DNA from 2 places in the Cytobacillus sp. C11.1 genome. Region 1 is predicted to be linked to the other one. Evidence: riboswitches for the same ligand, from Rfam matches in the RefSeq annotation. Region 1 holds a riboswitch; the other holds the start of a gene.
The links. Region 1 has a riboswitch for ZMP and ZTP ahead of AC3ZVC_RS13240 (bifunctional 5,10-methylenetetrahydrofolate dehydrogenase/5,10-methenyltetrahydrofolate cyclohydrolase). Riboswitches for the same ligand answer to the same signal wherever they lie in the genome.
Positions count from the first base shown of each region.

Region 2: it holds a riboswitch for ZMP and ZTP, as region 1 does, so the genes downstream of both, AC3ZVC_RS14740 (phosphoglycerate dehydrogenase) here and AC3ZVC_RS13240 (bifunctional 5,10-methylenetetrahydrofolate dehydrogenase/5,10-methenyltetrahydrofolate cyclohydrolase) in region 1, are expected to answer to the same signal.

Region 1 is NZ_CM176935.1:2,657,631-2,660,839, forward strand. It holds gene AC3ZVC_RS13230 (hypothetical protein) at 1-58, opposite strand, end outside; gene AC3ZVC_RS13235 (hypothetical protein) at 189-683, shown strand; ZMP/ZTP riboswitch at 1,528-1,610, shown strand; gene AC3ZVC_RS13240 (bifunctional 5,10-methylenetetrahydrofolate dehydrogenase/5,10-methenyltetrahydrofolate cyclohydrolase) at 1,697-2,575, shown strand; gene AC3ZVC_RS13245 (cold-shock protein) at 2,784-2,984, shown strand.
Region 2 is NZ_CM176935.1:2,955,903-2,959,111, forward strand. It holds gene AC3ZVC_RS14730 (YhbD family protein) at 9-632, shown strand; gene AC3ZVC_RS14735 (polymer-forming cytoskeletal protein) at 644-1,363, shown strand; ZMP/ZTP riboswitch at 1,930-2,008, shown strand; gene AC3ZVC_RS14740 (phosphoglycerate dehydrogenase) at 2,077-3,209, shown strand, end outside.

The DNA.
Region 1 (3,209 bases):
GGTGTACATGCTGTCCGTGGCTATGGGCATTCCTTTTTACCTGAGCCCGTTTTACAATTATTTTGGCGGAGACATCGAGCACAGGCTGGTTATTATTCTCATTACATTAAGTTTGTTATCAATCTATACGAAAGAAAATCCATTTAGTTTCAAATAAAATCAACAGAAGAAAATGGAGGCTCTTGCCATTGCTGAAAAATAAAAAAATTATTACAATCATTTCCATAATCGGTATGATTTTTGCCATAGCCATTGCATACAGTCTTCTTGTGTATTTAAATAATGAGCAGAATACAGCGGGTGAGCAAAATAGTTCCAAGACGGCAGAAATGGCTGCACAGGATTTGATGTACAGTGATTTAGGGGATTTTATTGCTACAAACCATACCTATTATAATGAAACACTTGGCTGGGGCAGGGACCGTTTTGTCAGTTGGTCTAAACAGCGGAAACAAGCTGATTTAATATCAAGCGCTCTAAACAGCCTGTCAGCTGAGAATCAAGATTTGCAGCATGACTTGGATACAATCGGCAATTTAGCGGAATCAGTCGGGAGCGGCTCCAAGGATAAGGAAAATCTCATTAAGCTGCATCGCTTTTTTCATGATCTGGATATAGATTATAATGATTATAAAGATACAACTGATTATTTTGATGTAACAGAATACAAAGGGGAAGATTAGTGAGCCGTAAATGTTTTAGAAGATTTAATGGTGACAAGTTTTTATCTTGACAGAGAAAAAATTATGAGGTAGTATAGGTATTGAAGTATTTGAGGTACAATTTTGAAGTCGTGAATTCACGTGAGTGTCGGCGCCTTTGCTCCTTCATTTTGTGTGGAAGTCCGGCTTTTTGTTATGTTTAATGCTCTTTAGGATTTTGAAAGAGTAAGCATGTGTTTGTAATTAAGAAATAATTTGTGTGGACGGCTTTATGCCGAATTTCTTCTTAATCATCTTCTATAAACCAGACACTTCTCCGTTTTTTACTTCAGTAAGTTTCTTACCATTTTAATTGAAATCTCAGAGAGCATCGATTCGGATCATAATCCGATATACCTGATTCCCGCTGGCGCGGTCAAGGAGCCGCAAGGATGGAAGAGAGGAAGGGCTTTCATTGTGTTAGGTAATAATTAAATAACTCAAATATATCAATATAAAGGACAGCATTTCTTGTGCTGTCCTTATTTATTCTCTTTTTTTGGCTGTTTTCTAAATGGTTGTTGTTTTAAATAGATTATGTGAAAAACTGACAAATAAGGTTGGTTGATTGGAGCGTAAGGTGGGAGACTCCAGCGGGAGGAGTGGGACAGGTGAGACCCCACAGTCGCTGAGCGCCGAGGATGCTCACCGCCCGCCCCGCGGAAGCTTGAGCATCCTGGAGCGGAAATCAACCTCGCCTCACTACTTGTTTAAAAAGCAACAAAGGTTGCGAAAACAGCGTTTTTGTGAAAACACGAACATTTAGGTTAAAAAAACTTGAAACATATGTATTTTGTGGTATGATGGCATTATTAGTATAAGTAAGCCAAATCGCAGTGACTGACGACAATGCGGAATTAACCGCTGGGGAGCTGCGTCTATGTATAGCCGGTCGTCTGGGCAGAGATAAGGGATACCCTTGTCTCTTTTTTCATAATTAAATGGAGAAGCCCGCCAGCCTTATAATGCGCTTTTCCATATCTGGAGGGATATGCATGGAAAATAAGCTTATACTCGATGGAATCGTTGTCGCAAATCATGTGAAGGAACAACTGAAAGGTAGAATCGCCGAATTAAGGTTGCTCGATGTACAGCCGTGCCTGGCAACCATTCTGGTGGGGGATGATCCTTCCTCTGAAACGTATGTCAAGATGAAAGGTAATGCCTGTGAAAAGCTTGGAATTATTTCAAAACGTATTCATCTCTCAAGGGATATTACAACGGATGATCTTCTTCAGACAATAACGGAACTAAATGAAGATCCTGCAGTACATGGGATTCTTCTGCAGCATCCAGTGCCAGGTCATATTGATGAACGAAAAGCTTTTGAGGCAATTGCTATCGAAAAAGATGTTGATGGTGTTACTAGTTTGGGATACGGACAAACCGCCTTCGGATTTGGCGAATACCCTTCCTGTACGCCGGCGGCCATTTTAGAGATTATGGACTATTACAAGCTTGGTGCAGATGGGCTGCATGCGGTTGTTGTAGGCAGAAGCCCGATTTTGGGAAAGCCTGTCTCTGCGCTTCTTCTTAATCGCAACGCAACAGTGACAACATGCCATTCGCACACACGAAACTTACCGCAAATCCTGAAGCAAGCTGATATCGTTGTAGCTGCTGTAGGCAAACCCAACTTCATAAAGGGTGAGTGGATCAAGGAAGGATCCATAGTCCTGGATGCTGGCTATAATAAAGGAAATATAGGCGACGTTGAATACACGAGCTGCCACCAGAAAGCTTTTGCTATTACTCCTGTACCAGGTGGGGTAGGGCCAGTTACCATCTCCATGCTTTTAAAGCATACAGTCCAGGCGGCTGAAAAAGCGAGAAAAAAGAAGGAAGGCGCAAATAGTCAATTTGTCACTATTTGAAAATGATTGCTAAAAAGATTGACTTATAACTATGTGTCGTTTATTATTAGGTTAACGCTGTAAAGTTCGTTATATACTTTTTGGATAAGTCGTAGCTGCAAAGAAATGTAGGCGATCGTTCATCCTCATTTCTTGCGGCTGCGACTTTTTATGTTTAAGTTTATATGGTACATTATAGTGAAAAACAATTTTTCAGGAGGCAACACAAATGAACACAGGTAAAGTAAAATGGTTTAATGCAGAAAAAGGTTTTGGATTCATCGAATCTTCAGAAGGTCAAGATGTATTCGTACACTTCTCCGCTATCCAAACTGAAGGTTTCAAAACTTTAGAAGAAGGCCAAGACGTAACTTTCGAAATCGTTGAAGGTAACCGTGGACCTCAAGCTGCTAACGTAACAAAAGCATAATCTTGCTTAAAATGAGGTGATGCATGTCTAATCATGCATCACCTTTTTACGTTATTTTACTCATCCACTTTGTAGTCTGCATGCATTCCTCAAAACAGATTCTTCCCATCTAACTGCTTTTTAGGAATAAAGTATTTTTCATTTCTTCTAAATAATTTACTTCACTTACAAAATAAAGTTTAAAATTAGTACATTTGGAAATGTAAAAAAGAGATACAAACTGGA
Region 2 (3,209 bases), 300 kb from region 1:
TCCTGAAATTGAGCGAGGAATTGATTTCTAAAAAAGATGTGCTGGATTTAACAGGCATATCCTACGGGCAGCTTTATCGATGGAAAAGAAAAAACTTGATTCCCGAGGATTGGTTTGTAAGGAAATCTACCTTTACGGGCCAAGAGACGTTTTTTCCAAAAGAGAAAATACTGGAACGGATCGAGAAAATACAGAAAATGAAGGATACACTTTCGCTGGATGAATTAGCGGATATGTTTTCCCCCAGTACCGCCAACCTCAGGATGACAAGGGCGGGCATTATAGCTAAAGGAATTGCATCCGAACCGGTTTTGAATATTTTTCTCGAACAACAAGGTGAAATGAATGAATTTGATTTTCATCACCTAATGAGTTTATATTTTCTTTCTGCCTTGCTGGAATCAGGAGATATTCATTTAGAAGAAGGGAAAATGCTTCTGCAGCTATTAAACGATCACCAGAAAATAGTCCATCAGCAAGATACGGTTATCTACTTCATACGGAAGCTGGGCATTTCCAGCTGTCTATTTTCGGTAAAGGGTGAAGAGCTGTATTTTGAAAAAGGGACAAAAGTTGTCACAACTTTATCAGTAGGCCAAAGTGCAGAAGAATTAAAATCAAAATTGATGTAGGAGGAAGAACTGTGAATACAAAAGCATTAGGCAATTTAGTGATCAACGGAATAGGGTCGTCAAATGGAGGTTTATTTGAAAAAGTTGAGTTAAATGGGAAGGGAACGGTAAATGGAGATACGGAATGCGTTAAGCTTTATTGTAACGGTACCGGTACAATCCATGGGAATGTAAAAACGGATAAGGCGAAGATTAGTGGCGCGGCAAAAATCAATGGAGCAGTAAAAGCGGAGGAGCTCATTATCAATGGTTCTGCCTCCATTTCTGAAACAGTCAGCAGCAAAGTGGTGGAGGTGTCTGGAAAATCATCCATAGGTGGATCTGTAAAATGTGATGACATGATTGTGAACGGAAAGGTATCGATAGAAGGCGATTGCGAAGCGGAAAACTTCCGTGCAGAGGGGGCATTTTCTGTAGCTGGTTTATTGAATGCTGAAATAATTGATATAAAGCTATTTGGAGACAGCAGAGCGAAAGAGATTGGCGGCAGAAATATAAAAGTAGTACAGCATAAAGAAAGCTTATTCAAATTAATTAAATCCATATTGCCATTGAAGCTTGAGGCAGAGGTTATTGAAGGCGATGAAATCGAGCTGGAAGGAACAGTGGCTACAGTTGTAAGGGGGAGAAATGTAAAAATCGGGAAAAATTGCGAAATCGGGCTTGTTGAATATTCAGGTGAATATAAGTGCCAACCGGGTGCGCTGGTTAAAGAATCCCGCAAAATATAAGAAGGGGGGAGTCTCTGTGGCTGGAATAAGTAATATCAGCATCCAATGGACTGGCAGCACCTCGGGTGGCACTCTTAGAAAAATGGCCATTAGAGCTTTTATCTGGGTTATTGGAAGTATAATAAATTCGTAGGCAAAGAACTTCCAGTGTCTGATCTCTGTAATGCTCCAGAGATCAGGCACTTTTATTTTGTTATAGATGAACACATTATCCCCTTATGCCTGCTTCTTTCCCTTTAACATCGGCGCTAATTAATTGGAGCTCGCATACCGTATTAATAGTTTTATTTACAGGCAATTAAATGATTCACAGGTCGAGGTTTTTACCCTAAGGGTTATGAAGAAAGCCAGATAAGTTCATGGGGCAGATTTTGTGTTTATAGTTGCAAAGGAGACCAAATTTTGAACAGGGATATTTAGTTTTTAAGCATAGTGTACAAAAAGAGTTAAATATAATCTAAATATAGTAAATAAAACGACAAAAAAATAAAAAAAATTTTTAAATATGTAAGCGCTTTAAAGGGTTGAAGTTTTCTGAAGACTTTGATAAGATTTAAAAAACTGAAAAGGCTATGTGTGACTGGCGAGACACGGATTACCGTGAGGGAGCACATAGTGTCGAAGCCGTTCGCCTGGGCAGAGGTAAGGGATTCTACCCCTTGCCTCTTTCTGTTTTAAATCTGACAAAGCTATTTAGAAAAGGGGAGAATCCAATGAGTACTATGACTTTAGACAAAGTGAAGACCATTAAAACGTTAAACGCAATTGCAAAAAACGGTCTTGATGTATTTAACAAGGACCATTTTACAATCGATAATGAGTGTGATAATCCTGATGCAATTGTTCTTCGCAGTTTTAATATGCATTCAATGGAATTTGGCGATCGATTAAAAGCAATCGCGCGCGCTGGTGCCGGCGTCAATAATATTCCGGTCGAAAAATGCACAGAGCAGGGGATTGTTGTTTTTAATACGCCTGGTGCCAACGCAAATGCTGTAAAAGAAATGGTGCTAACCACTTTGATGGCTTCATCCCGTAATCTGTTTGCCGGAATCGCCTGGACCAAAACGTTAGAGAACGAAGGCGATCAAATTCCAAAGCTTGTGGAAGCAGGGAAAAAGCAATTTGTCGGAAAAGAAATTAAAGGGAAAACACTTGGTGTCATCGGTTTAGGTGCAATCGGGGCGCTTGTGGCGAATGATGCACTCGATCTTGATATGGATGTTGTCGGCTTTGATCCGTTCATTTCTGTTGATACAGCCTGGAATCTGTCCCGCAATGTCCAGCGTGCGATGTCAATTGAACAAGTCTTTGCGGAGTCTGACTATATCACAGTGCACGTTCCGCTAACAGATGACACAAGAGAAATGTTTAATGAAAACACATTCAGCATGATGAAGAAAGGTGTTCATATTTTGAACTTCTCTCGCGGAGAGCTTGTGAATGAAGCCGATATGGCTGCTGCTCTTGAAAGTGGAAAAGTTGGCAAGTATATCACTGATTTCCCGAATGAAAATGTGCTGCAAATGAAAAATGCAGTCGCGATCCCGCATTTAGGTGCGTCTACACAAGAATCTGAGGAAAACTGCGCTGTGATGGCGGCACGCCAGGTAAAGCATTTCCTTGAAACAGGTAATGTTAAAAACTCAGTGAACTTTCCAAATGCTGCTCTTCCTTATACAGGCAAGCGCCGCGTCACAGCTTTTCATAAAAACGTCCCGAACATGGTTGGTCAAATCACACTGGCAATCTCAAGCTACCAGCTGAACATTGCGGACATGGTGAACAGAAGCCGCGGGGATTACGCCTATACAATGATTGATATTGATAATAAAGTGAATGGCGA